DNA from 2 places in the Streptomyces sp. NPDC088915 genome. Region 2 is predicted to be linked to the other one. Evidence: riboswitches for the same ligand, from Rfam matches in the RefSeq annotation. Region 2 holds a riboswitch; the other holds the start of a gene.

Region 1 (15,693 bases), on a different contig from region 2:
CACCTGCCCGGAGCCCGTAAGGCACCTCTCCGGGGCCCGTAGGGGGCCGTTTCCCGCGGAACGGCCCCCGCGGTCCGCCCCGTGCGGCCATGATGGGGGGCATGGCGGGCCTGGAGGGCAGAGAACAACCACGGCAGCGCGCGAGCGCCGCCGCAGGGCGGTGGTCATTGGCCGCGGACGACGAACAGGCCGCCGAAGCAGTGGAGTTGTACGGCAACCCGGCCGAGGACGACGTGCGGTTGCCGTCCCGTCCCGAGTCCGCGTGGGTGGCCCGCAGACTCACGCAGCACGTCGTGATGCGCCAGTGGGCGCTGGGGCCGCAGATCGCCGAGCACGCGGTCCTCCTGGTCTCGGAGCTGGTGGGGAACGCCGTCCGGCACACCGGCGCCCGGGTCTTCGCGCTGCGGCTGCAGCGGCGCCGGGGGTGGATCCGGATCGAGGTGCGCGACCCCTCGCGCGGGCTGCCCTGTCTGATGCCGGTGCACGAGCTGGACACGAGCGGCCGGGGGCTCTTCCTGGTCGACAAGCTGGCGGACCGCTGGGGCGTGGACCTGGCGCCGCGCGGCAAGACCACCTGGTTCGAGATGCGGGTCGCGGACCGCGCCTGAACCCCTCGGCGGTCCGTCCCCGAACGCACGGAAGCCCCCGTGCGCCGTGGTGGGGCGTGCTGGGGGCTTCCGTGTGATGCGCCGTGGACGGGGGGGTGTATCCACGGCCGCCGTGTCGACCTGGCCCGGGTCAATGGGGGTCGTGTCATCGACTATGTCAGAGAAGTGCCGCATCACCAAAAGTTCCTAGCGGGGCAAAACGGAACAAACGCTGACATTCTAATTGTGAATCGTTGGTGACATGCGGCACCTGCCTTGTAAATAGTGAATGACTATGCGGTTCGTTGTTTGTTTCCCGGGGTTGTCCGCATGCTGGATGGTCGACGGGGGTGCGCGAACACCCCCGAATCGCCTCGACCGCCACCGACGGACCCCGACGCCCCCTTCCGCCGGGACCACCCGCACCCGGCCGGGCCGGGGCGGCTAATCTGACCCCCGTCAGACAAGCACCATGAAGGGGCGGAAACAGTGGCGGACATCGAGTCGGCACGCACGGCATTCAACCGGTACGACGTGGACGGGGACGGCTTCATCACCGCCGCGGAGTACAAGAGCGTGATGGCCCAGCTGGGCGACTTCAACGTCACCGAGACGGTCGCCGAGGCGCTCATCAAGCAGCGCGACGACAACGGCGACGGCCGGCTGTCGTGGGACGAGTTCTGGTCGCACCTCAGCAAGGCCTGACCCGCCCGCCCGGACGGGCCGCGCGACCGTGGTCGCCGCCCGTCCGGGGCCAGGGGCTCAGCACTCGATGATGTTCACCGCGAGGCCGCCCCGCGCCGTCTCCTTGTACTTCACGCTCATGTCGGCACCCGTCTCCTTCATGGTCTTGATGACCTTGTCGAGGGAGACCAGGTGGCTGCCGTCGCCGCGCATCGACATCTTCGCGGCCGTGACGGCCTTGACCGCCGCCATGCCGTTGCGCTCGATGCAGGGGATCTGGACCAGGCCGCCGACCGGGTCGCAGGTCAGGCCCAGGTTGTGCTCCATGCCGATCTCCGCGGCGTTCTCCACCTGCTCCGGGGAGCCGCCCAGGACCTCGGCGAGGGCGCCGGCCGCCATCGAGCAGGCCGAGCCGACCTCGCCCTGGCAGCCGACCTCGGCGCCGGAGATCGAGGCGTTCTCCTTGAAGAGCATGCCGACCGCGCCGGCCGCGAGGAGGAAGCGGACCACACCGTCCTCGTCCGCGCCGGGGACGAAGTTCATGTAGTAGTGCAGGACGGCGGGGATGATGCCGGCCGCGCCGTTCGTCGGGGCCGTGACCACCCGGCCGCCCGCCGCGTTCTCCTCGTTCACCGCCATCGCGTACAGGGTGATCCACTCCATCGAGTGGGCCTCGGGGTTGCCCTCGGAGCGCAGCTTGCGGGCCGAGTTCGCCGCGCGGCGGCGGACCTTCAGGCCGCCGGGCAGGATGCCCTCGCGGGACATGCCGCGCGAGACGCAGGACTGCATGACCCGCCAGATCTCCAGGAGGCCCGCGCGGATCTCGTCCTCGGTGCGCCAGGCCTTCTCGTTCTCCAGCATCATCGCGGAGATCGACAGGCCGGTCTCCTTCGCGAGGCGGAGCAGCTCGTCGCCGGTGCGGAAGGGGTACTTCAGGACCGTGTCGTCCGGCACGATCGGGTTCTCGCCCGCCACGGCGTCCTCGTCGACGACGAAGCCGCCGCCCACCGAGTAGTACGTCTTCTCCAGGACGAGCCCGCCCTCCGCGTCGTACGCGAAGACCGTCATGCCGTTGGCGTGGTACGGGAGCGCCTTGCGCCGGTGCAGTATCAGGTCGGCGTCGAAGTCGAAGGGGATCTCGTGGGCGCCGAGCAGGTTGATCCGGCCGCTCGCCTTGATCCGCTCGAACTCCTCGTCCGCGTGCTCCACGTCGACCGTGCGGGGCGAGTTCCCCTCCAGGCCGAGCAGGACGGCCTTGGGGGTGCCGTGGCCGTGGCCGGTGGCGCCGAGGGAGCCGTACAGCTCCGCCCGCACCTTCGCGGTGTGGGCCAGCAGGCCCTCGTTCTTCAGTCGGCGGGCGAACATCCGGGCCGCGCGCATGGGGCCCACCGTGTGGGAGCTCGACGGACCGATGCCGATCGAGAACAGGTCGAAGACCGAGATGGCCACGGGATGACTCCTTGTGGGGGGCTGGACGTCGTTGTCTGCCGGGGTGGTGCAGAGAGCGCGTGGGGGCGGGGGACACGGGTCGGGGCACCGCGCCCGTTGTTCCAGTGTGCGCGGTGCCCCGGAAGTCCGTACGAACAAAAGCGTACGAAATTACTACGGTGTCACTATTACTGCGGTGTCACTACAGGCCGGGGTACAGCGGGTGCTTGTCCGCGAGGGCGGTCACCCGGGCCTTGAGGGCCTCGGCCTTGTCGGCGTCGAAGCCCGGCTTGAGGGTCTCGGCGATGACGTCCGCGACCTCGCGGAAGTCCTCGGCCCCGAAACCGCGGGTCGCGAGCGCCGGCGTGCCGATGCGCAGGCCGGAGGTGACCATCGGGGGACGCGGGTCGTTCGGGACCGCGTTCCGGTTGACCGTGATGCCGACCTCGTGGAGGCGGTCCTCGGCCTGCTGGCCGTCCAGCTCCGAGTCGCGCAGGTCGACCAGGAGCAGGTGCACGTCCGTGCCGCCGGACAGGACCGAGACGCCGTGGGCCGTGACGTCGTCCTGGACCAGGCGCTCGGCGATGATCCGGGCGCCCTCCAGGGTGCGCTCCTGGCGCTCCTTGAACTCCTCCGAGGCCGCGACCTTGAAGGAGACGGCCTTGGCCGCGATCACGTGCTCCAGGGGGCCGCCCTGGAAGCCCGGGAAGACGGAGGAGTTCAGCTTCTTGGCGAACTCCTTCTTCGCCAGGATGATGCCGCCGCGCGGGCCGCCGAGCGTCTTGTGCGTGGTGGAGGTCACCACGTCCGCGTGCTCCACCGGGTTCGGGTGCAGACCGGCGGCGACCAGGCCCGCGAAGTGGGCCATGTCGACCCACAGGTAGGCGCCGACCTCGTCCGCGATCCGGCGGAACTCCGCGAAGTCCAGCTGGCGCGGGTACGCCGACCAGCCCGCGATGATCACCTTCGGGCGGTGCTCCTTGGCGAGGCTCTCGACCTCGGCCATGTCGACCAGACCGGCCCCGTCCACGTGGTACGCGACCACGTCGAACTGCTTGCCGGAGAAGTTCAGGCGCATGCCGTGGGTGAGGTGGCCGCCGTGCGCCAGGTCCAGGCCCAGGATCGTGTCGCCCGGCTGGGCGATCGCGAAGAGGGCGGCCTGGTTCGCGGAGGCGCCGGAGTGCGGCTGGACGTTGGCGTACTCGGCGCCGAACAGGTCCTTGATCCGGTCGATCGCGATCTGCTCGGCCACGTCGACGTGCTCGCAGCCGCCGTAGTAGCGGCGGCCCGGGTAGCCCTCGGCGTACTTGTTGGTGAGGACGGAGCCCTGGGCCTCCATGACCGCGACCGGAGCGAAGTTCTCCGAGGCGATCATCTCGAGGGTGGACTGCTGACGGCGGAGCTCGGCGTCGACGGCGGCGGCGACGTCGGGGTCCAGCTCGTGGAGGGGAGTGTTCAGAAGCGACATGAATCGATCCCTAGGGGTCTCGGGCCCGGTCTCAGTTCCCGGCGGAGAACGCGGCGTACTCGTCGGCGGTGAGCAGGTCGTCCGGCTCACCCGCGACGCGCACCTTGAACAGCCAGCCACCCTCGAACGGAGCCGTGTTCACCAGGGACGGGTCGTCCACCACGTCCTGGTTGGCGGCGACGACCTCACCCGAGACGGGGGAGTACAGGTCGCTCACGGACTTCGTCGACTCCAGCTCGCCGCAGGTCTCGCCCGCGGTGACGGTGTCGCCGACCTCGGGGAGCTGGGCGTAGACGACGTCACCGAGCGCGTTGGCCGCGAACTCCGTGATGCCGACGGTCGCGACGCCGTCCTCGGCGTCCGACAGCCACTCGTGCTCCTTGGTGTACCGCAGCTGCTGGGGGTTGCTCATGACCTGATTCTCCTGGATCGGGGGAGTGCTGATGAACGTCGGTCTTGCGGGGTGAGACGCCGGATGGGACGGATGCGTCACTTCCGGCGCTTGTAGAAGGGCAGCGCCACGACCTCGTACGGCTCGTGGGTGCCCCGGACGTCCACGCCCACGCCCGGGGTGCCCGGCTCCGCGTGCGCCGCGTCCACGTACGCCATCGCGATCGGCTTCCCGAGGGTCGGGGACGGGGCGCCGGAGGTGACCTCGCCGACGACCTCGCCGTCCTTGACGACGGAGAACCCGGCGCGCGGGACCCGGCGGCCCTCGGCGACCAGGCCGACCAGCTTGCGCGGCGGGGCGGTCTCGGCGCGCTCGGCGGCCTTCTCCAGGGCCTCGCGGCCGACGAAGCGGCCCTCGTTGGTCGTCTTCTCGAACTTCACGACCCGGCCGAGGCCGGCGTCGAAGGGGGTGAGGGAGGTGGTCAGCTCGTGGCCGTACAGCGGCATGCCCGCCTCCAGGCGGAGCGTGTCGCGGCAGGACAGGCCGCAGGGGATCAGGCCGACGCCCTCGCCCGCCCCGGTCAGCGCCTTCCACACGCCCTCGGCGTGCTCCGGCTTCAGGAAGAGCTCGAAGCCGTCCTCGCCGGTGTAGCCGGTCCGGGCGATGAGCGCGGGCACGCCCGCGACCGTGCCCGGCAGGCCGGCGTAGTACTTCAGGCCGTCCAGGTCGGCGTCGGTCACCGACTTCAGGATGCCGGGGGACTCCGGGCCCTGGACCGCGATCAGGGCGTACGCGTCGCGGTCGTCGCGGACCTCGGCGTCGAAGCCGGCCGCGCGCTCGGTGAGGGCGTCCAGGACGGTCTGGGCGTTGGAGGCGTTGGCCACCACCATGTACTCGGTCTCACCGAGGCGGTAGACGATCAGGTCGTCCAGGATGCCGCCGTCCTCGCGGCAGATCATCGTGTACCGGGCGCGGCCGGTGCCCACCGTGGAGATGTTGCCGACCAGGGCGAAGTCGAGGAGCTCGACGGCCTGCGGCCCGGTGACGGTGATCTCGCCCATGTGGGACAGGTCGAAGAGGCCGGCCCGGGTGCGGACGGCGTTGTGCTCGTCGCGCTCGCTGCCGTACCGCAGGGGCATGTCCCAGCCCGCGAAGTCGGTCATGGTCGCGCCCAGCGAACGATGCAGCGCGTCGAGGGCGGTCAGGCGGGGGGCAGAGGTCATGGGGTGGCTCCCGGGTCCCAAGGGCGTTCGGTGACGAAGACATGACGGGCGAGGACGTCCTCCCCATCTGTCATGGAACCTGAGAGGTTCACCGGGGGCATCTCGTCACCGAGAGCCCGGCTTGCACCTTGGGTGGGGACACGACGGTGTCCCGCTTTTCAGATCTGCCTCATCCACGCGGTACGGGGCCTGAGAGATTCAAGGGAGGGTCTTGCTCCTTCGGCGCCCGGACACACTCCGTGGTGACCCACGTCGCGCTCCGGAACTCTCCCGCGCGGATTCGAACGGCCGGTATGCGGTTGTACGGCGACTGTGCGCGCCCAGGGCCGGACAGGTCCTGGCGGGCACATCATTGCACGCGGTGTCGGCGCGGCAAATCGCTTGTGCCCCATTACCGTTTCTTTACACTTCTTGGGAAGGGTCTCCCGAGGCCCGTCAGGGGGAGAAGGCGATGACGATCCAGCACACCGGCGCGTACGCGACGAGTACCGGCATACCGTCCCCACGGGCCCGCGCCCGGACCCGGGGACGGGGCCGGATCCTGCGGGACCTGCGCGAGCGCGGCGGCCGGGGCCCCCGCGCCCTGGCCTTCGCGGCCGGGGACCTCGTGGTCGTCTCCGGGCTGCCCGGCAGCGGCAAGTCCACCCTCATGAAGCGGGCCGCCGGGGACCGGGGCGTCGACTCCCAGGACGCCCGGGAGCGCTGGGAGGCCCGGATGCCCCGCCTCCTGCCGTACGCGCTCTACCGCCCCCTGGTCCGGGTCGCGCACTACGCCGGGCTGCGCCGCGCCCTGCGCTCCGGCGCGAGCGTGGTCGTGCACGACTGCGGCACCCAGTCCTGGGTGCGCGGCTGGCTCGCCCGCGAGGCCCGCCGGCGGGGGAGCGAGCTGCACCTGGTCCTCCTCGACGTCACCCCGGACACCGCCAGGGCCGGGCAGCACGCCCGGGGCCGGGGCGTCTCCGCGTACGCCTTCGCCCGGCACCGGCGCGCGGTCGGCCGGCTGCTGCGGGCCGCCGGGACCGGCCGGCTCCCGCACGGCTGCGCCTCGGTGACCCTGCTCGACCGGGACGCCGCCGACGCCCTCCGGACGATCGGCTTCGGGGAGGCGGCCTGATCGCGCCCGTGACCCGTCCGGGGCGCCCGTACCCCCTTCCTTCCGGCCACGGCGGCGCCCGGGCGGCGTTAGGGTGCTGCCGGGCCGCCGGGTACGGCAGGCCGTGCGAGAAGGGGAACGGGACCGTGGACGTGACGTGGCCGGGCAACGAGCTCGAAGAGGTGCTTGCCGCCTCGCTCGGCAACCCCGGGGCGGGAGGCCGCCTCCTGGAGGTGCTCGGCCGCAGCCCGGTCTGGGTCCCCCTGCCCAACGGCGGCGGACCCGACAGCCCCGACCTGGACCTCGCCACCATGGAGATCGAGGGCGCGGCCTACGTCCCCGTCTTCAGCTCCGAGCAGCAGCTCCGCGCCTGCGCCGGCGACCACATGTCCTTCGCCGTCGCCCCCGCCCGCGACTTCGCCCGCGGCCTGCCCCCGCAGCTCGGCATCGCCGTGAACCCCGGCGGCACCGTCGGCGTCCCGCTGCCCCCGCCCGCCGTCGCCGAGCTCTGCCGCGCCGGCCGGACCCCGCTCGACGGCCCCGCGTCCGGCGGCCGCGTCCGGCTCTTCGAGCCCGACTGGCAGGACGACCCCGTCGACTTCCTCGCCGCCGCCTCCGCCGAGTTCGAGGCCACCGGCGTCGTCGCCACCGCCCGCCGCGCCCTCGCCAGCGTCGAGGGCACCGAGCCGGCCCTCTTCATCGGCGTCCAGCTCTCCCACTGGGAGGGCGCCGACCGGACCGCCCCCCTGGACGCCCTCGGCCGGGCCCTCGGCCGCGTCGAGGTCGCCTGGCCGGTCAACCTCATCCTGCTCGACATGGCGCAGGACCCGGTCGGGGACTGGATGGTGGAGCGGGTCCGCCCCTTCTACCAGCGCGCCGCCGTGTGAGCGGCTCCCTGTTTAAGCTGAACTGATTCGGTGGACGGAAGAGGGGCGGGACCCAGGGTGAGTGCGTCAGGCACCGCTGCGGCCGGTCAGGTCGAGCACATGCTGCGCCAGGTGGCACCCGGACGCTACGACGCGTACGAGCGGCTGCTGCACGCCCTCGCCGACGGCGAGCTGCGGATGCTCCTCTGGCAGGGCACGCCCGGCTCGCCCGACGCCCAGTACGGGAACATGGAGGTCGACGGCTTCGGCTACGCGCCCTGCGTCACCTCCGACCAGGAGCTCGCCGCCTCCGGCTGGAACCGCGGCCACGAGCGCGTCACCGGCCGCGAGATCGCCCGCGCCCTCTACCCGGACCGCTGGGGCGTCTGGCTGAACCCGCACGCCCCCGGCGGCGGCGTCGGCATCCCCTGGGCCGACCTGCGCCGGATCGCCACCGGCCTCGACCGGATGCCCGCCGGGCCGCTGCGCGTCACCGAGCCCGCCCTGGAGATCCCGCAGTTCTACGCCCTGATCACCCAGAACGCGCACCGCACCCCGGCCGTCCGGGCGCTGCGCCGCGGCTGGGTGCAGCCCGCGCTCGGCTCCCCGTACCTCGTCATCGGGCTCGACCTGTACGACACCTCCCCGGCGGCCGTCGACACGGTCCGGTCGATGATGAGCCGGTCCATCGGCTCCGTCCCCGACGGGCTGCCCGTCTCGACGGTCGCCCTCTCCGACGCGTACGACCCGGTGGCGCTCTGGCTGCGGGCGAACGCGCGCCCCTTCTACGACCGCGAGGCGCACGCGGGGCGCGGCCCGGCCCCCGCCCCGGGATACGGCTACCCGCCGGCGGCGCCGTCCGGATACTGAGACGGCCCCTGTCTCCCCGTCCGCCCCACGGGTCCCGTCGGAAGCCTTCGTTCGCCCCAATTGAAGAGCTCAAACGCCCAGTTGGGTGACATGTCCGATTGGGGGGAAGAGGGCCCGAGATGGTCCGCTCACGCCCGCACGACGTCCGGATAACGGAAGTCGCAGCACCGCATCACGTTTGAGCAAACATTCCTCGTCAGGGCTGGCGGGTGATCACGAGCGCATTGAAGACTCCCCGGAACACCGGGTGTTCCGCTCCTTTTCGAGCAGGTACCCGGCAGGTTGTTCCACCGAGCCGCTACCCGCGGCGGGCAAGGGCCGGCTACCGGCGGCCGAGAGGGGTCCTCACCACGATGACGGCACCACTGCACGAGACCAGTGCGGGCGCGTCGACCGCCACCGTCGACGGCGTGCCCGCCGATCCCGGCTCCTCCGGCACCCCCGGCACTCCCGAGAAGGGGATCCAGGGCCGCTCGCCCTGGAAGATCGCCTGGACCCGCCTCAAGCGCGACAAGCTCGCCCTCGCCGGCGCCTGCGTCGTCCTCTTCCTCATCCTGGTCGCGATCTTCGCGCCGCTCATCGTCGGTCTCCTCGGCCACCCGCCGGACGAGTTCCACGAGGACCGGATCGACCCGCTCTTCGGCACCCCGATCGGCTCCTGGGGCGGCATCAGCTCCGACTTCCTCCTCGGGGTCGAGCCGGTCAACGGCCGCGACGTCTTCAGCCGCATCGTCTACGGCGCCCGGATCTCGCTGCTCGTCGCCTTCCTGGCGGCGGTCTTCGCGGTCCTCCTCGGCACGGTCCTCGGCATCGTCGCGGGCTACTTCGGCGGCTGGATCGACGCGGCCCTCAGCCGGGTCATGGACGTCATGCTCGCCTTCCCGCAGCTGCTCTTCACGATCGCGCTGGTCTCGGTGCTGCCCCCCGAACTGTTCGGGATCGAGGGGTCGGGCGTGCGCATCGCCGCCCTCGTGCTGGTGATCGGCTTCTTCGGCTGGCCGTACGTCGGCCGCATCGTCCGCGGCCAGACCCTCTCGCTGCGCGAGCGCGAGTACGTGGAGGCCGCCCGCAGCCTGGGCGCCGGCCGCCTCTACATCCTCCGCAAGGAGCTGCTGCCCAACCTGGTGGCCCCGATCACGGTCTACGCGACCCTCATGATCCCCACCAACATCCTCACCGAAGCGGCCCTCAGCTTCCTCGGCGCCGGCGTGAAGCCGCCCACCGCCTCCTGGGGACAGATGTTGTCCAAGGCCGTCAACACCTACGAGTCGGACCCCCTGTTCATGGTGATCCCCGGCCTCGCGATCTTCATCACCGTCCTGGCGTTCAACCTCTTCGGCGACGGCGTGCGCGACGCGCTGGACCCGAAGGGCTCCCGCTGACCGTACGCCGACGACCCGCACGAACCGCCCCTGCCGCTGGCGACAGGAGGCCCATCCCCACCGGCGGACCGCCGTAACGGCCGCCACTATCCCGGAGGTTGCGAGACCCATGACCCTGATGAGCTCTCAGAGGCGCAGAATCGCCGCGGGCGCGCTGCTCGCGGCGGCCACGATGGTCGTCACCACGGCCTGCGGCGGCGGCAACGGCGGCAGCGGCGGCGACAAGGGCAAGGACGGCCTCGCCTTCAACGGCGGCGTCAACAAGGTCCTCAACGCCTCCGACAAGAAGGGCGGCGAGCTGAAGTTCATCGGCTCGCAGGAGGCCGACAACTGGGACCCGCAGCGCGGCTACTACGGCTTCGTGTGGGACTTCGCCCGCTACTACACGCGCCAGCTGGTCACCTTCAAGGCCGAGCCGGGCGCCGCCTCCACCGAGCTGGTCTCCGACCTCGCCACCGACACCGGCAAGGTCTCGGCCGACGGCCTCACCTACACCTTCACCCTGAAGGACGGGGTCACCTGGGAGGACGGCAAGCCGATCACCTCCAAGGACATCAAGTACGGCATCGAGCGCATCTGGGCCCAGGACGTCATCTCCGGCGGCCCGATCTACCTCCAGCAGGTCCTCGACCCCAAGGGCGAGTACAAGGGCCCGTACAAGGACACCTCCGCGGACAAGCTCGGCCTGAAGGCGATCGAGACCCCGGACGACAAGACCATCGTCTTCAAGCTGCCGGTCGCCAACGGCGACTTCCTGCAGATGCTGGCGATGCCCGCGGCCTCCCCGGTCCGCCAGGACAAGGACACCAAGTCCAAGTACGGCCTGAAGCCCTTCTCCTCCGGCCCGTACAAGTGGGAGTCGTACACCCCCAACAAGTCGATCAAGCTCGTCCGCAACGACAAGTGGGACGCCAAGACGGACACCGTCCGCAAGGCCCTGCCGGACAAGATCAGCGTCACGTTCACCACGAACGCCGACGACATGGACAACCGCCTGATCGAGGGCGAGTACGACCTCGACATCAACGCGACCGGCGTCGGCGCCGCCGCCCGCCAGAAGGTGCTCCAGCAGCACAAGGAGAACGTCGACAACCCGCAGACGGGCTTCATCCGCTACGCGGTCTTCCCGCAGACGGTCATCGACAACGTCGAGTGCCGCAAGGCCATCATCTACGCGGCCGACTCGAAGTCCCTCCAGACCGCCCGCGGCGGCCCGCAGGCCGGTGGCGACATCGCCTCCAACATGCTGCCCCCGGCGATCAAGGGCGCCGACCCGAAGGCCGACCCGTACGGCAAGCTCGCGGGCAAGGCGGACGTGGCGAAGGCCAAGGCGGCCCTCGCCAAGTGCGGCAAGCCGAACGGCTTCAAGACCACCATCGCGGTCCGCAACAACAAGCCGATCGAGATCGCCACCGCCGAGTCCCTCCAGCAGTCGCTGAAGGCCGTCGGCATCGAGGCCCAGATCGACCAGTTCGACGGCGCCCAGACCTCGGGCATCATCGGTTCGCCGAAGGTGGTCAAGGAGAAGGGCTACGGCATCATCATCATGGGCTGGGGCGCCGACTTCCCGTCGGGCCAGGGCTTCCTCCAGCCGCTGGTCGACGGCCGCTTCATCCTCCAGAGCGGCAACAACAACTTCTCGGAGCTGAACGACAAGGCCGTCAACGGCCTGTTCGACCAGGCGCTGAAGGAGACCGACCCGGTCAAGGCCGGCGAGCTCTACAAGCAGATCAACACGAAGGTGTCGGAGGCCGCGGTCTACCTGCCCTTCACCCACGAGAAGAACATCATCTGGCGCAGCTCCCGGCTGACCAACGTCTACACGGCGGACGCCTACAACGGCCGCTACGACTACGCGTCGCTCGGCGTCGTCAAGTAATCCGACCCGCTCCACCGGCGCACCACCCGCCGCCAGGTCCGAAGGGCAGGTGATGGCCGAGGGCGGCGGCCGGGGGACCCGATCGGGTCCCCCGGCCGCCGACCGGCCGACCGCATGCTTGCATACATAGTCCGGCGACTCTTCGCGGTCGTCGTGATGCTGCTCGTCGTCACGCTCGTGACGCTCAGCATCTTCTTCCTCATTCCCAAGCTGACCGGCAGCGATCCTGCCGCGATGTTCGTCGGCAAGCAGGCGGACCCGGCCTCCATCGAGGGCATCCGGCAGAAGCTGGGCCTGGACGAGCCGATCCTGGTGCAGTTCTGGCACTTCGTCTCCGGCATCTTCGTCGGCCGCGACTACGTCGGCGGCGGCGACAGCATCCACTGCGCGGCCCCGTGCTTCGGCTACTCCTTCAAGACCGAGCAGGACGTCTGGACCATGCTGGTCGACCGGATCCCGGTCACCCTCTCCATGGTCCTCGGCGCGGCCGTGCTCTGGCTCCTCATGGGCGTCACCACCGGCGTCGTCTCCGCGCTCAAGCGCGGCACCATGGTCGACCGGGCCGCGATGGTCACCGCGCTCGCCGGCGTCTCGCTCCCCATCTACTTCACCGCCATGCTGGCGATGTTCCTCTTCCGCACCCAGCTCGGCTGGCTGGACGCCACGTACGTGCCGTTCACCGAGTCCCCGGGCGAGTGGTTCGTCGGCCTGCTGCTGCCCTGGGTCACCCTCGCCTTCCTCTACGCGGCGATGTACGCGCGCCTCACCCGCGCCACCATGCTGGAGGTCCTCGGCGAGGACTACATCCGCACCGCCCGCGCCAAGGGCCTGCCGGAGTCGGTCGTCCTGGGCAAGCACGCGATGCGCTCCACCATGACCCCCATCCTGACCATCTTCGGCATGGACCTGGGCGCCCTCGTCGGCGGCGCGGTCCTGACCGAGACCGCGTTCAACCTGTCGGGCCTCGGCAACGCCGCCTTCAAGGCGGTCGGCGACCGCGACCTGCCGGTGATCCTCGCGGTCACCCTCATCACGGCCGCCTCCGTGGTCATCGCCAACCTCGTGGTGGACCTTCTGTACGCGGTGATCGACCCCCGAGTGAGGCTCGCATGACGGACAAGCTGCCGAAGACCGGAACGGCGGTGGAGGAGCCCGCCGCCACCGCGGGCGGCTCCGCCCCGTCCGGCGCCTTCCTCGACGTCCGCGACCTGAAGATCCACTTCCCGACCGACGACGGTCTGGTCAAGTCGGTCGACGGCCTCTCCTTCCAGCTGGAGAAGGGCAAGACCCTCGGCATCGTCGGCGAGTCCGGCTCCGGCAAGTCGGTGACCTCGCTCGGCATCATGGGCCTGCACACGGTCGGCCAGTACGGCCGGCAGAAGGCCCGGATCTCCGGCGAGATCTGGCTGAACGGGCGCGAGCTGCTCTCGGCCGACCCGGAAGAGGTCCGCCGGATGCGCGGCCGCGAGATGGCCATGATCTTCCAGGATCCGCTCTCCGCGATGCACCCGTACTACACGGTGGGCGCCCAGATCGTGGAGGCGTACCGCGTCCACCACGACGTGAACAAGAAGACGGCGCGCACCCGGGCCGTCGAACTCCTCGACCGGGTCGGCATCCCCGAGCCCGCCAAGCGGTTCGACAACTACCCGCACGAGTTCTCCGGCGGCATGCGGCAGCGCGCGATGATCGCCATGGCGCTCGTCAACAACCCCGAGCTGCTCATCGCCGACGAGCCGACCACGGCCCTCGACGTGACCGTGCAGGCGCAGATCCTCGACCTGATGCGGGACCTCCAGAAGGAGTTCGGCTCCGCGGTCGTCATCATCACCCACGACCTCGGCGTCGTCGCCGAGCTCGCCGACGACATCCTCGTCATGTACGGCGGGCGCTGCGTCGAGCGCGGCCCGGCCGAGCAGGTCTTCTACGAGCCGCAGCACCCCTACACCTGGGGTCTGCTCGGCTCGATGCCCCGCATCGACCGGGAGCAGACCGACCGCCTCATCCCGGTCAAGGGCAACCCGCCCAGCCTCATCAACATCCCGAGCGGCTGCGCCTTCAACCCGCGCTGCCCGTACGCGGACGTCCCCGAGGGCGGCATCACGCGCACCCAGCGGCCCGAGCTGGAGCTCGTCGGAGAGCGCCACTACTCCGCCTGCCACATGCCGCAGGAGGAGCGCACCCGCATCTGGACCGAAGAGATTGCGCCGAAGCTGTGAGCGAGACCATGGAACCCCTGCTCAAGGTCACCGGCCTGCAGAAGCACTTCCCCATCCGGAAGGGCCTGCTCCAGCGCCAGACCGGCGCGGTCAAGGCGGTCGACGGCCTCGACTTCGAGGTCTACCCCGGCGAGACCCTCGGCGTCGTCGGCGAGTCCGGCTGCGGCAAGTCGACGATGGGCCGGCTCATCACCCGCCTGCTCGAACCGACCGGCGGCACGGTCGAGTTCCAGGGCGAGGACATCTCCCACCTCGGGGTGTCCGGGATGCGTCCCTTCCGCCGGGACATCCAGATGATCTTCCAGGACCCGTACGGCTCGCTGAACCCGCGCCACACGGTCGGCACGATCGTCTCGGCGCCCTTCCGGCTCCAGGGCGTCGAGCCCGAGGGCGGCGTGAAGAAGGAGGTGCAGCGCCTCCTCGGCCTGGTGGGCCTCAACCCGGAGCACTACAACCGCTACCCGCACGAGTTCTCCGGCGGCCAGCGCCAGCGCATCGGCATCGCCCGCGCGCTCGCGCTCAAGCCGAAGCTGGTCGTGGCGGACGAGCCGGTCTCGGCCCTGGACGTCTCCATCCAGGCGCAGGTGGTCAACCTCCTGGACGACCTCCAGGACGAGCTGGGCCTCACCTACGTGTTCATCGCGCACGACCTCTCGGTCGTCCGGCACGTCTCGGACCGCATCGCCGTGATGTACCTCGGCAAGATCGTCGAGCTCGCGGACCGCACGTCCCTGTACACGGCCCCGATGCACCCGTACACCCGGGCCCTGATGTCGGCGGTCCCGGTCCCGGACCCGCGCCGCCGGGGCGTCAAGAGCGAGCGCATCCTCCTCAACGGGGACGTGCCCTCCCCGATCGCCCCGCCGCCGGGCTGCCGCTTCCACACCCGCTGCTGGAAGGCGACGGAGATCTGCAAGACCCAGGAGCCCCCGCTCCTGGAACTCCGCCCGGGCCAGCGCGTGGCCTGCCACCACCCGGAGAACACGGAGGGCGTGACGCTGCCGGGGGCACGGGAGTCGGTGGAGATCACGAAACGCCCGGAGCCGACGGTGTCGGCCGCCACCACCGGGACGGTTGCGGGGGCGGAGGCTCCGGTCGAGGCCGGGGCGGCTGCGGGGGCGGAGGTCCCGGTCGAGGTGGAGGTGCCCGTGGAGGCGGAAACCCTGGCAAAGGCCGGGGAGCCTGCGGAGGCTTCGGCCAAGGCCGGGGCGGCTTCGGAGGCGGACGTCCGGGCCAAGGCCGGGGCACCTGCCGAGGCGCCCGCCGAGACGGGCGGGGCGGCCGAGGTCGCTGCCGAGCCCGCGCCCGAGGCGACGAAGTCGGCCGAGGTCGCTGCCGACCCCGCCGCCGAGGGCGACGCGCCGAAGGCGTGAACCCCGAGAGGTCCCCGTCGCCACCGGGCGACGGGGACCTCTCGCGTGTGCGGGCAGCACCCGCCCTGGGCTCCGCGCCCGCCCTGGGCTCCGCGCCCGCCCTGGGCTCCGCGCCCGCCCTGGGCTCCGCGCCCGCCCTGGGCTCCGCGCCCGGCAGGGCCGAGCGCCCCGCGCGGCGGGTCGACCGGACCGCCCCGGCCGGACTGCCCTGGCCGGACCGCGCCCGCCCG
Region 2 (15,693 bases):
CGTGTGGGTCTCGGAGGGCGCCGAGGTGCACCCCGACGCCGTGCTCCGCGGACCGCTCTACATCGGCGACTACGCCAAGGTCGAAGCCGGTGCCGAGATCCGCGAGCACACCGTCGTCGGGTCGAACGTGGTCGTCAAGAGCGGCGCCTTCCTGCACAAGGCTGTCGTCCACGACAACGTCTACATCGGCCAGCAGAGCAATCTGCGCGGCTGTGTCATTGGCAAGAACACCGATGTCATGCGGGCCGCCCGGATCGAGGACGGAGCCGTCATCGGGGACGAGTGCCTGGTCGGTGAGGAATCGATCGTGCAGGGCAACGTCCGGGTCTACCCGTTCAAGACGATCGAGGCCGGCGCGTTCGTCAACACCTCGGTCATCTGGGAGTCCCGGGGACAGGCCCACCTCTTCGGAGCGCGCGGGGTCTCCGGCATCCTCAACGTGGAGATCACGCCCGAGCTGGCGGTCCGCCTCGCGGGCGCGTACGCCACGACCCTGAAGAAGGGCTCGACCGTTACCACGGCCCGTGACCACTCCCGAGGCGCCCGCGCGCTGAAACGGGCGGTGATCTCGGCACTGCAGGCCAGTGCCATCGACGTCCGGGACCTGGAGAACGTGCCGCTGCCGGTGGCCCGGCAGCAGACCGCGCGCGGAAGCGCCGGCGGCATCATGATCCGGACCTCGCCCGGCGTGCCCGACTCCGTCGACATCATGTTCTTCGACGAGCGCGGCGCCGACCTCTCGCAGGGCGGGCAGCGCAAACTCGACCGGGTGTTCGCGCGCCAGGAGTACCGGAGAGCCTTCCCCGGTGAGATCGGGGACCTCTCCTTCCCGGCGAGCGTCTTCGACTCGTACACCGGATCGCTGCTGCGGAACGTCGACACCTCCGGGATCGCGGAGGCCGGGCTGAAGGTCGTCGTGGACGCCTCCAACGGCAGTGCCGGGCTCGTCCTGCCCAGCCTGCTCGGACGGCTCGGGGTCGACTCGCTGACGATCAACCCCGGTCTCGACGAGTCCAGGCCCACGGAGTCGGTCGAGAGCCGGCGGGCCGGGCTCGTACGGCTCGGGGAGATCGTGGCCTCGGCGCGGGCCGCGTTCGGCGTGCGGTTCGACCCCGTCGGCGAGCGGCTGTCCCTTGTGGACGAGCGGGGCCGGATCATCGAGGACGACCGGGCGCTCCTGGTCATGCTGGACCTGGTGGCGGCCGAGCGGCGCTCCGGACGGGTCGCGCTGCCGGTGACCACCACGCGGATCGCCGAGCAGGTCGCCGCGTACCACGGCACCCAGGTCGAGTGGACGACCACCTCGCCCGACGACCTCACCCGGGTCGGCCGGGAGGAGTCGACGATCTTCGGCGGTGACGGGCGCGGCGGGTTCATCGTGCCCGAGTTCAGCAGCGTCTTCGACGGGACCGCCGCCTTCGTGCGGCTGATCGGTCTCGTGGCGCGGACGCAGCTCACGCTGAGCCAGATCGACGCCCGGATCCCGCGGGCCCACGTCCTCAAGCGGGACATCGCGACCCCGTGGGCCGTGAAGGGCCTCGTGATGCGCAAGGTGGTCGAGGCGGCGGGCAACCGCTCCGTCGACACCACCGACGGCGTCCGGGTCGTGGAGGCCGACGGGCGCTGGGTGATGGTGCTGCCCGACCCCGCCGAGGCCGTCACCCATCTGTGGGCCGAGGGTCCCGACGACACCTCCGCGCAGGCCCTGCTCGACGAGTGGGCCGCGGTGGTCGACAGCGCAGGTCGCTGACGCAGTCGCCCCGTCCGGTGGGGAGGTGCCCGAGAGGCGCCTCCCCACCGGACGGAGGGGCCATTCGGCGGTACGCCGTGCGACGTGCGACGATGTGCGGCATGTCGCAGCAGCCCCCCGTTCGGAGCACCGGATCACCGCCGCCGCGGCCGGACGCGTCCATGTCGCTGCTGAACAACGTGATCGACCACGCCCTCGACGACGGATACGCCGAGGCGACCGCCCGGCGGGCCGCCGAGGGCGGTGGGCTGCCCCGCAGTCTGCGGGCGAAGCTCGGCGTCGCCGCTGGCCTCCTGCTCGCGGCCGCCGTGGTGACCGTCGGCGCGGCCGAGGCACGGGTCTCCGCGCCAGTCGTCGCCAAGGAGCGGCAGGAACTGATCGACCGGATCGAGGCGGAGTCCTCGGAGGCCGACGACCTGGAACAGGACGTCGAGCGGATCCGTACCGAGGTCGGGGAGCGGCAGAGGCAGGCACTCCAGGAGTACGGCGGCGACCAGGCCGAGCTGGTGGCGCTGCTCTCGGGCGCGACGCCGGTGCACGGCCCCGGGGTGCGGCTCGTCGTCGACGACGCCAAGGACACCGGCACCGGTGGTGGCGGTCCCCGGGAGAGCAGTGGTTTCTCCGACACCGGCCGGGTCCGCGACCGGGACATGCAGCGCGTGGTCAACGGGCTGTGGGAGTCGGGCGCCGAGGCGGTCGCGATCAACGGGCAGCGGCTGACGTCGCTGTCCGCGATCCGGGCCGCCGGCGACGCCATACTGGTCGACAACAAGCCGCTGGTGCCGCCGTACACCGTCCTCGCGATCGGGAACGGGCAGAAGCTGAGCACCGCGTTCCAGGACAGCGCCGACGGGCAGTACCTGCACGCGCTGGTGGAGAACTTCGGGATCAGGAGCAGCATCTCCGCCGAGGGCGACGTGCGCCTTCCGGCCGCGCCGAGCCTGACCGTACGTACCGCAGAGCCGAGGGGGGCCGGGGCGACGCCCTCCGGTCGGGCCACGGCCGACACAGGGAAGGGCACATCGTGATCGCCGTACTGGGCCTGATCGTCGGAGTGGTGGTCGGACTGTTGGTCCGCCCCGAGGTTCCGGCGGTGGTCGAGCCCTATCTTCCGATCGCCGTGGTCGCCGCCCTCGACGCGGTCTTCGGCGGGCTGCGGGCCATGCTCGACGGGATCTTCGTCGACAAGGTCTTCGTGGTCTCCTTCCTGTCCAACGTGGTCGTGGCCGCGCTGATCGTCTTCCTCGGCGACAAGCTGGGCGTGGGCGCGCAGCTGTCGACCGGTGTGGTCGTCGTGCTCGGCATCCGGATCTTCTCCAACGCGGCCGCCATCCGGCGCCACGTCTTCCGGGCGTGAGGCCGATGAGCGAGAACCCCCAGGACCCGCAGAGCTCCCAGGACCCCCAGGACCCGCAGAACCCGCAGAATCCTCAGGCTCCCCGGGGTCCTCAGGACCCGCAGAGTCCTCAAGGCCCGCAGGGGCCTCACGTCCCGCAACGCCCGCAGAATCCCCAGGACCCCCGGAGCCCCCGGGTTCCGGAGGAGCAGCGGCGTCCCGGGAACCCCGAACGCCCCGAGGGGGCCGGGGGCCAGGAAGGGCCTGTGGCGCCCAGGAGTCCCGGCGTGCCCGAGGACGTGGACACCCGGGTCTTCCGGAAGGTGGAGAAGCAGCCGCCCTCCGCCCCCCACCACCAGCACCGGAAGCCCACGGGCGAGGGTGTGCCCGGCGCGGCCCCCGACTCGCCCCCGGCGCCGGGGAGTACGGACCGGGGCGTCCGGGAGCCCGTGGTGCCTCCTCCCGCGGCCGGGGCGCCCGCTGCCGCCGAGGCGCCTGCCGCGGCCGAGCCGTCGGGCGCGGGCGGGCGGGACGAGCAGGGCGGGCGGCGCAGGCTGATCTCCGCGCTGTGGCCGCCGAGGGTGACCAGGGCCCAACTCGTCGTCGCCCTGCTGCTGTTCGGCCTCGGGCTCGGTCTGGCCATCCAGGTCTCCTCGACCAGCGACAACAGCGCCCTGCGGGGCGCCCGTCAGGAGGACCTGGTGCGGATCCTCGACGAGCTCGACGACCGCACGCAGCGCCTGGAGGACGAGAAGACCCGTCTGGAGAAGCAGCGTTCCGAGCTGGAGTCCAGCTCGGACCAGGCCGAGGAGGCGCGCAAGCAGACCCAGGAGAAGGAGCGGCAGCTCGGCATCCTGGCCGGCACGGTCGCCGCCGAGGGCCCCGGCATCACCCTGTCCGTCGGCGACCCCACCGGGTCCGTCGAGTCGGACATGCTGCTCGACGCCATCCAGGAGCTGCGCGCGGCGGGCGCCGAGGCGATCCAGGTCAACGGTGTCCGGGTGGTGGCGGACAGTTATTTCACCGGCAGCGGTGATGACATGCGGATCGATGGAACGCAGGTGGCCGCTCCGTACGTCTTCAAGGTCATCGGCAAGCCGGAGGATCTCGAGCCCGCGCTCAACATCCCCGGCGGTGTCGTGCAGACCCTCGAGAAGGAGCAGGCCACGGCCACGGTGGAGCGGTCGGCGAAGATCGTCGTCGACGCCTTGCGACCCGCGAAGCGGCCTGACTACGCTCAGTCGTCCTCGCAGTGAGGAGGCGTACGAGGGGGGTCCCGCGACAAGGGCAGGGCCTTGCGGGGGGTCGGCGCATCACAACGGTGGTGCGTGGTGGAAACTGTCCGGAGGATACGGACGTTGTGAAGGTGTCCGGGTCGGCAGGTGTGATGGATCTCGGTTCGTCCTGCCCCACGGGCGGGTCTGTTTCGGTCAAGGGGAATCGCCCGTGAAGTTGTTTGCGAAGTTGTTCGGCAAGAGCGCACGCGAGGACGGCGGCAACGCCCGGCACCGCGCGCCGCGCCACGCCCAGAGCGAGGAGCAGGGCGGCGAGCGCCCGCTCTTCCGTGACGAGGTCGGAGGTCGGGGCGGTGACATTCCGGGCGCACCGGGCGCGTCTTCTGTTGACCCCGCCGGGGCCGCCCGCATAGGTTTCGGAGAACCATCGACCTCAAGTACGGGTGGAGGGTTTTCCCCCGACCCGTACGCGACACAGACCTCGGCGGGGCAGCCGCGGCAGGAGGATGCGTCCATGCCGGTGTGTACGAGGTGCGGTCACCGCAATGCGGCCGACAGCCGCTTCTGCTCCCACTGCGGCACGCCGCTGCGGGGCGGGGTCGCCCCCGAGCGCGCGTCGGAGACGACGTCGACGATCTCCATCTCGGGCCTCGAGGCCTACGACGCGGAGGTCACCGGCCAGACCGCGCTGCCGTCGCTCTCTCCGGAGGCGCTGGCGGCCGTGGAGGCGCTGCCGCTGGGATCCGCGCTCCTCGTGGTGCGCCGGGGGCCGAACTCCGGCAGCCGGTTCCTCCTCGACGGGGAGCTGACGACGGCCGGCCGTCACCCGCAGAGCGACATCTTCCTGGACGACGTCACGGTCTCCCGGCGTCACGTCGAGTTCCGGCGGGGGCAGGACGGCAGTTTCACCGTCTCGGACGTCGGCAGCCTCAACGGCACGTACGTCAACCGCGAGCCGATCGACTCGGTCGTTCTGTCCAACGGTGACGAGGTGCAGATCGGCAAGTACCGGCTGGTCTTCTATTCGAGCCAGCGGGGCGTGTGACGCCTCGGGGAATCCCCTTCAGGGAAGGTCCATGCTGCGAACACCGACGGGCGGTGCCGGATCCGGCACCGCCACCGCGGGCGACAGGCTGGTCAGCATCGGCACGGTGCTGAACCAGCTGCGTGACGAGTTTCCCGAAGTGACCATCTCCAAGATCCGGTTCCTGGAGGCCGAGGGGCTCGTCGAGCCCCGGCGGACGGCCTCCGGATACCGGAAGTTCAGCCCGCAGGACGTGAAGCGGCTCGCCCGCATCCTGCGGATGCAGCGGGACCACTACCTTCCGCTGAAGGTCATCCGCGAGCACCTCGACGCCCTCGCCCGGGGGGAGCGGGTCGAGCTCCCGGCCCCCGGGCGCCGGCGCGACCTCCTGGAGGGGCCCTGGGAGCAGGACCCGGAGCCGCCGGCCGCCGCGCGGCTCGGACGGGCCGAGCTGCTCACCGCCGCCGAGGTCACCGAGGCCGAGCTCGCCGAGTGGGAGTCGTACGGTCTGATCGCCGAGGCGGAGGGCGGGGGCTACGACCCCGAGACCGTCACCGTCGCCCGGCTCGTGGCGGATCTGGGGAGATTCGGTCTGGAGCCCCGTCACCTGCGGTCCGTGAAGGCGGCCGCCGACCGGGAGGCCGGACTGATCGAACAGGTGGTCGCGCCGCTGCGCCGGCACCGCAATCCGCAGACCAGGGCCCACGCGGAGGCCACCGCCCAGGAGCTGGCCGCGCAGTCGGTGCGGCTGCACGCGGCCCTGATGCAGATCGCCCTGGGCACCCGCTCGCAGTGACCGGGGAGGGGCCCGACTATCCAAACCGGTCGGGCACGTCCTAGGGTTGCTGTGTGAACGAGCTCGACGTTGTGGGTGTCCGAGTGGAAATGCCCTCCAATCAGCCGATCGTGCTCCTACGTGAAGTGGGAGGCGATCGTTACCTCCCCATCTGGATCGGACCGGGGGAGGCGACCGCGATCGCCTTCGCGCAGCAGGGAATGGCCCCTCCGCGACCGCTGACGCACGACCTGTTCAAGGACGTGCTGGAGGCCGTGGGGCAGGAGCTCACCGAAGTCCGCATCACGGATCTGCGTGACGGGGTCTTCTACGCCGAGCTGGTCTTCGCCAGCGGCGTCGAGGTGAGCGCCCGGCCGTCCGACGCGATAGCGCTGGCGCTCCGGACCGGGACGCCGATCTTCGGCAGTGACGGTGTCCTGGACGACGCCGGCATCGCGATCCCGGACGAGCAGGAGGACGAGGTGGAGAAGTTCCGCGAATTCCTCGACCAGATCTCACCGGAGGATTTCGGGACCAACAGTCAGTGAGACCGGGCGGTACGGCCGTAGGCCGTTCGCGGGGTGCTGTCAGAGCATTCGAGTAGCCTTTCCCCGAAGAGAGACACGGGAAACCACTCTCAGGGTGATTATCACTCGGCGTGCCGAGTGTGGCGATCGTTGACGCACCCCGAGTGACTGCCTACCTTCGTGTGGGCAGGTCAAGGACGGAGGGTCGGCGTGATGAGCAGCGCGGACGGTACGGCGGGCAGCTCCCTCGGACGCGTGTCCGGGGAGAACGGTCCGTATCCGCTTCACGGCAGTGTGGGCGACTTCGGTACGGGAGCCGGTACGGGCGCGGCGGACGAGGTGATCGGCTACCGCGGCCCCACGGCGTGCGCGGCCGCCGGCATCACCTACCGCCAGCTGGACTACTGGGCGCGCACCGGTCTCGTGGAACCGAGCGTGCGGCCCGCGTACGGGTCGGGGACGCAGCGGCTCTACAGCTTCCGGGACGTCGTCGTCCTGAAGATCGTCAAGCGCTTCCTCGACACCGGGGTGGCCCTGCAGAACATCCGGGCCGCGGTGCAGCACCTGAGGGCCCGGGGCTTCAGCGACCTGGAGCGGATGACGCTCATGAGCGACGGGGCCACGGTCTACGAGTGCTCCTCGCCCGACGAGGTCGTCGACCTGCTCCAGGGCGGGCAGGGCGTCTTCGGCATCGCCGTCGGCGTGGTCTGGCGGGACGTGGAGGCGGCCCTCTCGCAGCTGCACGGGGAGCGGGTGGACACCGGCGAGACGCTCGTGGGGCACAACCCCGGCGACGAGCTGGCCCGGAGGCGGCGGGACCGGGCGGTCTGAGCCGGGTCCGCAAACGGCTCCCGGGGCGGCCCCGTCGCGGGGCGTGCCCCGGGTCGCGTCCCGGGGTGTCCGGGCGTTGTCAGTGGCGTAGGGGAGCATCGGAGGCGTGAGAGCCGCGCCGACGATCCTGCATCTCGACATGGACGCCTTCTTCGCCGCCGCCGAGCAGGCGTCGAAGCCCAGCCTGCGCGGAAAACCCGTGGTCGTGGGCGGGCTCGGGCCGCGGGGCGTGGTCGCCACCGCCTCGTACGAGGCGCGCCGCTTCGGGGTCCACTCGGCGATGCCGATGGGCCAGGCGCGCCGGCTCGCGCCGAACGCGGCCTATCTCGTACCGCGCTTCGCCTTCTACCGGTCGATCAGCGAGCAGGTCATGCGGCTGCTCGGGAGCCTGTCCCCGCTCGTGGAGCCCCTCAGCCTCGACGAGGCCTTCGTGGACCTGGAGGCGGGGGGCGTCGCCGACGACACGGCGAGCGCGCGGGCCGCGGGGGAGCGGCTGCGGGCCGACATCCTCGCCACGACGGGGCTCACCGGGTCGGTGGGGCTCGCGGGCTCCAAGATGCTCGCGAAGATCGCCTCCGAGCAGGCGAAGCCGGACGGGCTCGCCCTCATACCGCCGGGCACCGAGCGGGAGCTCCTCGGGCCGAAGTCCGTGCGGATCCTGCCCGGGGTCGGGCCGGCGACCGGGGAGCACCTGCGGCGGGCCGGGATGACGACCGTGTCCGACCTCGCGGAAGCGGGCGAGGACGAGCTCGTACGGCTCCTGGGGCGGGCGCACGGGGCCTCGCTGTACCGGATGGCCCTGGGGCACGACGACCGGCCCGTGGTGGCCGAGCGGGACGCCAAGTCCGTCTCCGTCGAGGACACCTTCGCCGTGGACCTGCACGACCGGGTGCGGATCCGGGCCGAGGTCGAGCGGCTCGCGGAGCGGTGCGTGGAGCGGCTGCGGGCGTCGGGGCACTCGGGGCGGACGATCGTCCTGAAGGTGCGGAGGTTCGACTTCTCGACGCTGACCCGGTCCGAGACGCTGCGGGGGCCGACGGACGCGCTGGGAGTCGTACGGGAGGCCGCGGGGCGGCTGCTCGAGGCGGTGGACACCACGGGGGGCGTGCGGCTGCTCGGGGTGGGGGTGAGCGGGCTCGCGGACTACACGCAGGAGGACCTGTTCGCCCAGGCGGAGCTCACGGGCGAGCGGGGCGGTGAGGAGGCCGGCGCCGCTCCGGTGGTGCCGGTGGTCGAGCCGGCCGGGGCCGTCGCGCCTGCCGAGCGGTACTGGGCGCCCGGGCACGACGTGCGGCACGCGGTGCACGGGGCCGGGTGGGTGCAGGGGAGCGGGCTCGGGCGGGTCACGGTGCGCTTCGAGGAACCGGGGTCGGCGCCGGGGCGGGTGCGGACGTTCGCCGTGGACGATCCGGAGCTGGAGGCGGGGGAGGCGTTGCCGCTGGTGCGGGGTTCCGGGGCGGGGGCGGGGGTGGTGTTGGCGCCTGTGTCGTCGGCGGCCGCGGGCCGTGGGGGTGCGCCCGGCCCGGCGGCCGGGCCGGGTTCCCACCCGCACCACCCGTGACGGTGAGTGGGTAAAGGTGCGGGTCTTCCTGTGGGGCGTGCCGCGCCGTCGGCGGCCGCGGGTCCTGGGGTGTGCCCGGCCTGGCGGCCGGGCCGGGTTCCCAGCCGCGCCGCCCGTGACGGTGGGTGGGCAGAAGTGCGGGTTTTCCCGTGGGGCGTGCCGCGTCGTCGGTGGCCGCGGGTCGTGGGGTTTTCGGGCGGCTCCGGTCAGGTGCCCTCCTGGCCCGCCAGGCGGCCGAAGTCCTTGTCCGGGGTGTCCGTGGGGGGCGGGGGGAGGGCGAGGCTGTAGTGGCGGTAGAGCTGGAGTTCCTGCTCCGGGGAGAGGTGGCGGCCCACGCCGAAGTCCGGGGCGTCCTTGATGAGGGCGCGTTCGAACGGGACGTGGAGGCCGTCGTCGAGCAGGTCGCTCGGCTCCAGGGGGACGAACGCGTCCCTGCTGAACAGGCCCGTGCGGACCGCGGCCCACTCCGGGACGCCGGTCGCGTCGTCGAGGTACACCTCGTCGACGGTCCCGATCTTGTGTCCGTTCCGGTCGTACGCCTTGCGGCCGATCAGGCTGCGCGGATCGATGTCGGTCTGCACGGTCCCTCCAACTGGTCGCAACTCCTCTACCCCCTACCAAAGGGCACATCCGGGATGTCGGCCACTTGAGCGAAGGGAGGCGCAACCGCGCTGGTAGGCTGGGTGTGGCTGTCGACCCCGTGCGGGAGAGTCCCCCGGAGAAACCTTCCGGTGGGCGCCGAAGGAGCAAATCCTCCCCGGAATCTCTCAGGCCCCCGTACCGCACGGACGAGGTCACTCTGGAAAGCAGAGCGGATGTCCGACGGCATGCGCTCTCACCGACGGTGAAAGCCGGCGTGCCGCGAGGCGTGCCGGTGAAGCTCTCAGGTTGAGATGACAGAGGGGGAGGCCGTCCGGGCACCCGCGCCGTGGTGCCCCTCGCAGGTCGTGACGACCAGGAGGCCTCCGTACATGACCGCCAACCGCATTCCGCTCTCCGAGCTCGAACAGGGCATCCCGTTCGAGCAGCGGCACATCGGGCCCGACGCCGAGGCCCGGGCCAAGATGCTCGCCCAGGTCGGTTACGGCTCGCTCGACGAGCTCACGGCCGCCGCGGTGCCGGACGTGATCAAGAACGCCGAGGCGCTGGGCCTGCCGGCCGCGCGCACCGAGGCCGAGGTGCTAGCCGAGCTGCGCGCGCTCGCCGACCGCAACCAGGTCCTCGCCCCGATGATCGGCCTCGGCTACTACGGCACCTTCACCCCGCCGGTGATCCTCCGGAACGTGATGGAGAACCCCGCCTGGTACACGGCCTACACGCCGTACCAGCCGGAGATCTCCCAGGGCCGTCTGGAGGCCCTGCTGAACTTCCAGACGATGGTCGCCGACCTGACCGGCCTGCCCACCTCCGGCGCCTCCCTGCTCGACGAGGGCACCGCCGCCGCCGAGGCCATGGCGCTGTCCCGCCGCGTCGGCAAGGTCAAGAAGGGCGTCTTCCTCGTCGACGCCGACGCCCTGCCGCAGACGATCGCCGTCATCGAGACCCGCGCCGAGCCGACCGGCGTCGAGGTCGTCGTCGCCGACCTGAGCGAGGGCATCCCCGCCGAGGCCGCCGAGCGTGGCGTCTTCGGCGTGCTGATCCAGTACCCCGGCGCCTCCGGTGCCGTCCGCGACATCAAGCCGCTCGTCGACGCGGCCCACGAGCTGGGCGCGATCGTCACCGTCGCCGCCGACCTGCTCGCCCTCACCCTGCTCACCTCGCCCGGCGAGCTGGGCGCCGACATCGCCGTCGGCACCACCCAGCGGTTCGGCGTCCCCATGGGCTTCGGCGGCCCGCACGCCGGTTACATGGCCGTCCAGGACAAGCACGCCCGCTCCCTGCCCGGCCGGCTCGTGGGCGTGTCCGTCGACGCCGACGGCAACCGCGCGTACCGCCTGGCCCTCCAGACCCGCGAGCAGCACATCCGCCGCGAGAAGGCCACCAGCAACATCTGTACCGCCCAGGTGCTGCTCGCCGTCATGGCCGGCATGTACGCCGTCTACCACGGCCCCGACGGCCTCAAGGGCATCGCGCTCCGCACCCACCGGTACGCCGCGATCCTCGCCGCCGGTCTGCGCGCCGGGGGCGTCGAGCTGACCGGGGACGTCTTCTTCGACACCCTCACCGCCCGCGTGCCCGGCAAGGCCGACGAGGTCGTGGCCACCGCCCGCGAGGCCGGCGTGAACCTGTACCGCGCCGACGCCGACCACGTGTCGGTCTCCTGCGACGAGACCACCACGCGCGAGCAGCTCGCCGCCGTCTGGGACGCCTTCGGCGTCACCGCCGACGTCGAGGCCCTGGACGCCGCCACCGAGGACGCGCTGCCCGCCGGTCTGCTGCGCTCCGACGCGTACCTGACCCACCCGGTCTTCCACGCGCACCGCTCCGAGACCTCGATGCTGCGCTACCTGCGCCGCCTCGCGGACCGCGACTACGCGCTCGACCGCGGCATGATCCCGCTCGGCTCCTGCACGATGAAGCTGAACGCGACCACCGAGATGGAGCCGGTGACCTGGCCCGAGTTCGGCCAGATGCACCCCTTCGCCCCGGTCGGGCAGGCCGAGGGCTACGTCACGCTGATCACCGAGCTGGAGGAGCGCCTCGCCGAGGTCACCGGCTACGACAAGGTGTCGATCCAGCCCAACGCCGGTTCGCAGGGCGAGCTGGCCGGTCTCCTCGCCGTCCGCGCGTACCACCGGGCCAACGGCGACGAGCAGCGCACGGTCTGCCTCATCCCGTCCTCCGCGCACGGCACCAACGCCGCCTCCGCGGTGATGGCCGGCATGAAGGTCGTCGTGGTGAGGACCGCCGACGACGGCGAGGTCGACGTCGAGGACCTGCGGGCCAAGATCGCCCAGTACCGCGACGAGCTGTCCGTCCTGATGATCACCTACCCGTCCACGCACGGCGTGTTCGAGGAGCACGTCGCGGACATCTGCGCCGAGGTCCACGAGGCCGGCGGCCAGGTGTACGTCGACGGCGCCAACCTCAACGCCCTGGTCGGCCTGGCCAAGCCGGGTCACTTCGGCGGCGACGTCTCGCACCTGAACCTGCACAAGACCTTCTGCATCCCGCACGGCGGCGGCGGTCCCGGCGTGGGCCCGGTCGGCGTCCGCGCCCACCTCGCCCCGTACCTGCCGAACCACCCGCTCCAGCCCACCGCGGGCCCGGAGACCGGCGTCGGCCCGATCTCGGCCGCCCCGTGGGGCTCCGCCGGCATCCTGCCGATCTCCTGGTCGTACGTGCGCCTGATGGGCGGCGAGGGCCTCAAGCGCGCCACCCAGGTCGCGGTGCTCGCGGCGAACTACATCGCCAAGCGCCTGGAGCCCCACTTCCCGGTGCTCTACACCGGCCCGGCCGGTCTGGTCGCCCACGAGTGCATCGTGGACCTGCGTCCGCTGTCCAAGGCGACCGGCGTCACCGTCGACGACATCGCCAAGCGCCTGATCGACTACGGCTTCCACGCGCCGACGATGTCCTTCCCGGTGGCCGGCACGCTGATGATCGAGCCGACCGAGTCCGAGGACCTGACCGAGCTCGACCGCTTCTGCGACACGATGATCGCGATCCGGGCCGAGATCGAGAAGGTCGCCGCGGGCGAGTGGCCGGCGGAGGACAACCCGCTGCACAACGCCCCGCACACCGCGGCCGCGCTCGGCGGCGAGTGGAACCACCCGTACACGCGGGACGAGGCGGTCTTCCCGGCCGGCGTCTCGGCCGCCGACAAGTACTGGCCGCCGGTGCGCCGCATCGACGGTGCCTTCGGCGACCGGAACCTGGTCTGCTCCTGCCCGCCGCTGGACGAGTACGACCACTGAGGCCGTAGGCCTTCACGGCGGGGTTCCATGACCGAGGGCCGGCCCGGAGAGTTCTTCTCCGGGCCGGCCCTCGGGCGTCGTGCCGCCCCGTCAGGCGGCGGTCGTCACGCGGCCCGCCGTGAGCGGCCGGTGCGGGGCGATGATCTGCCCGTCCGGCAGGAGCTCACCGGTGTCCTCGAAGAGCAGGACGCCGTTGCACAGCAGGCTCCAGCCCTGCTCCGGGTGGTGTGCCGTCAGTCGGGCCGCCTCGCGGTCGGCGGAGTCGGCGGTGGGACAGGCGGGCTGGTGCTGGCACATGGGTGGATTCTTTCGCTGCGTCGTGGTGGATGTCCTGCGGCTCTGCGCGCTCATGGCCGCCCCCGTGGTCGGTTCGGTTCCGGTCCAAGTCTTGCCCCCGGGACGGTCTTCCGCAGGGATTTCGCGGCAGCTCGTCCTCTCCGGGAAGGACGCGTCACCCGCAGGGGCGGTTCGGCCCGACCACCCCGTCCCTTCGGGTGGTTCGGGGTGGTCCGAGCGGGCTAGTCCGTAAGGGCGGGGCGTTCGGACGGCGCGTTCGGGCGGGCTTTTCGGACAGCAGTGCGCCCCGTGGCCCGGTCGGGTCGCGGGGCGCGGGTGCGCGTGGGGTGGATCAGGCGGGCGCCGCCGAGCCCAGGAGGGGCGGCGGCGCGAGGCGCGTGCTGAGGACGGGCAGCAGGTCGGCGACCGGGTACGGCCGGTGGGGCGCGATCCCCGGGGGCGCGGGGGCCAGGGGCACCAGCAGGTCGGCGGTGCCCGGGGTGACGGTGGTGCCGTCCGTCTCCGGATCGGCGTGCAGCCAGAGGGTCAGCATGTAGAGCTCCGGCACGGAGAGCAGCCGGGGCTGGTACACGTCCGGCAGGCCCTCGGCCTGGTGCAGGGCCCGCTCCGTGGCGGAGACGTACGGCCCCTCGAAGAAGTGCGAGAAGGACCAGCCGTCCGGGGTGAGCATGCTGTCCGCGGCGGCGATCGTCCGGTCCCCGTTCCGGATCAGGAAGCGCCATCCGGCGAGCCGGGTGCGGGGAGGGTGCCCCGAGGCTCCGGTGACGCCCAACACGTGGACGGGCAGGGGGAGTTCGGGACTCAGTGGTCCCTGCGCGGCCCGCAGGGCGGGGGTGCGCGCCTCACGGACGGCGGTCGGTGAGCCGAGCGCCGCGAGGACGCTGCGGAGGGCCGGCGCAGGGGCCGGAGAGGGTCGGAGCATGGTGGGTCGCCTCTCGCTCAGGAGACACGGTGACGCGTGGGCAGGTACGACGGCGCTGTCGGCGGCGGGGCCAGAGAGGGGCCATGGGGCCATGGCCGGGCGCCAACACTCTGCCTCGTCCGCGGAGTTTATACGACATGTGTTCACACAGTGTTTCCGCTAGACGTCGCCGATATTCCTGACAAGGCCTCATCAGGTCGTCGTCGAAGGGTGTCGAAGCGGAATCAGGAGGACGATACCGCTCTCACCTGCGCACACCGCGAGGAGCCGGTCGGCTGAATTCCGACCCCGAATCCCGGGACAATATGACATTGGTATATGTCGTCTGTTCCGTGCCCGTGGAATGTGCCGTTGGAGTGCTGCATCCAGCCTATCCTCCGACAGGCCCGTCCCGCAGGCGTTGTGGATCAAAGAGGTGGGCATCATGGTCCGTGACGCGCGGCCGCCCTGACGGCCGCCCACCCGGGGAAGGACGCTTCGATGGGCGAGAAGGTCGTGGCCGACGGGTTCGGCCCGTCCGACCGGCAGCAGTACCGGAGGAAACTCCAGCAATGTCTGGCGGGGCTCGCGAGGCTCCTGGCGGAGAAGAGGTTCGACCGGCCGCGCAATCTCATGGGCGTGGAGATCGAACTCAATCTCGCCGGTCCCGACGGCCTGCCCCGCATGCTGAACGGGCCGGTTCTCGAAAAGATCGCGAGCCCCGATTTCCAGACGGAACTCGGAATGTTCAACCTAGAAGTGAACATCGCCCCCCACCAGCTGGAGGGGCGCGTATTCGACCGGCTCGCGGAGGAGATCGGAGCCGGAATCGGGTACGCCGACCGCAAGGCCGCGGAGCTGGACGCGGGCGTCGTCATGATCGGCGTGCTGCCCACCCTCGAACAGCACGACCTGGTCCCCGAGAACCTGTCGGACAACGACCGCTACGCCCTCCTCAACGACCAGATACTGGCCGCGCGGGGCGAGGACTTCATCCTCGACATCCACGGCGTCGAACGGCTCCAGTGCACCTCGGAGTCGATCGTCCCCGAGGCCGCCTGCACCTCGGTCCAGCTCCACCTCCAGGTGACCCCGGCCCGGTTCGCCGCCGTGTGGAACGCGGCGCAGGCCGTCTCCGGGGTGCAGATCGCGCTCGGCGCCAACGCCCCCTTCGTCTTCGGCCGCGAACTGTGGCGGGAGTCCCGCCCACCGCTCTTCCAGCAGGCCACCGACACCCGGCCGCCCGAGCTGCAGTCGCAGGGGGTGCGGCCGCGCACCTGGTTCGGGGAGCGCTGGATCGACTCGGCGTACGACCTCTTCGAGGAGAACCTCCGCTACTTCCCCGCCCTCCTCCCCCTCCGGGACGAGGAGGACCCGCTGCTCGTCCTCGACCGGGGCGGGGTGCCGCGCCTCCAGGAGCTCGTCCTGCACAACGGCACGGTCTACCGCTGGAACCGGCCGGTGTACGGCCTGGTCGACGGCGTCCCGCACCTGCGCGTCGAGAACCGGGTCCTGCCGGCGGGACCGACCGTGACGGACGTGATCGCGAACGCCGCCTTCTACTACGGCCTCGTGCGCGCGCTCGCCGACGAGGCCCGG

The links. A riboswitch is a leader RNA that binds a small molecule or an ion and turns the genes downstream of it on or off. The one in region 2 is predicted to bind glycine.
Region 1: another riboswitch for glycine. It lies ahead of gcvT (glycine cleavage system aminomethyltransferase GcvT); the one in region 2 lies ahead of gcvP (aminomethyl-transferring glycine dehydrogenase).

What each region holds. Positions count from the first base shown of each region.
Region 1 covers NZ_JBIVIR010000003.1:169,009-184,701, forward strand. The annotation lists gene ACIP5O_RS07395 (ATP-binding protein) at 90-608, shown strand; gene ACIP5O_RS07400 (EF-hand domain-containing protein) at 1,077-1,292, shown strand; gene ACIP5O_RS07405 (L-serine ammonia-lyase) at 1,350-2,720, opposite strand; gene glyA (serine hydroxymethyltransferase) at 2,902-4,167, opposite strand; gene gcvH (glycine cleavage system protein GcvH) at 4,199-4,579, opposite strand; gene gcvT (glycine cleavage system aminomethyltransferase GcvT) at 4,657-5,781, opposite strand; glycine riboswitch at 5,950-6,064, opposite strand; gene ACIP5O_RS07425 (AAA family ATPase) at 6,233-6,895, shown strand; gene ACIP5O_RS07430 (enhanced serine sensitivity protein SseB) at 7,021-7,761, shown strand; gene ACIP5O_RS07435 (enhanced serine sensitivity protein SseB C-terminal domain-containing protein) at 7,819-8,610, shown strand; gene ACIP5O_RS07440 (ABC transporter permease) at 8,964-9,992, shown strand; gene ACIP5O_RS07445 (ABC transporter substrate-binding protein) at 10,102-11,871, shown strand; gene ACIP5O_RS07450 (ABC transporter permease) at 11,986-12,984, shown strand; gene ACIP5O_RS07455 (ABC transporter ATP-binding protein) at 12,981-14,090, shown strand; gene ACIP5O_RS07460 (ABC transporter ATP-binding protein) at 14,099-15,463, shown strand; gene ACIP5O_RS07465 (hypothetical protein) at 15,511-15,693, shown strand, end outside.
Region 2 covers NZ_JBIVIR010000005.1:1,660-17,352, forward strand. The annotation lists gene ACIP5O_RS10370 (mannose-1-phosphate guanyltransferase) at 1-1,750, shown strand, start outside; gene ACIP5O_RS10375 (DUF881 domain-containing protein) at 1,852-2,778, shown strand; gene ACIP5O_RS10380 (small basic family protein) at 2,775-3,107, shown strand; gene ACIP5O_RS10385 (DUF881 domain-containing protein) at 3,536-4,342, shown strand; gene ACIP5O_RS10390 (FHA domain-containing protein) at 4,425-5,366, shown strand; gene ACIP5O_RS10395 (MerR family transcriptional regulator) at 5,398-6,141, shown strand; gene ACIP5O_RS10400 (bifunctional nuclease family protein) at 6,195-6,668, shown strand; gene ACIP5O_RS10405 (MerR family transcriptional regulator) at 6,861-7,478, shown strand; gene ACIP5O_RS10410 (DNA polymerase IV) at 7,585-9,039, shown strand; gene ACIP5O_RS10415 (PRC-barrel domain-containing protein) at 9,246-9,620, opposite strand; glycine riboswitch at 9,733-9,832, shown strand; gene gcvP (aminomethyl-transferring glycine dehydrogenase) at 10,011-12,896, shown strand; gene ACIP5O_RS10425 (DUF5999 family protein) at 12,987-13,193, opposite strand; gene ACIP5O_RS10430 (hypothetical protein) at 13,525-14,115, opposite strand; gene ACIP5O_RS10435 (glutamate--cysteine ligase) at 14,596-15,693, shown strand, end outside.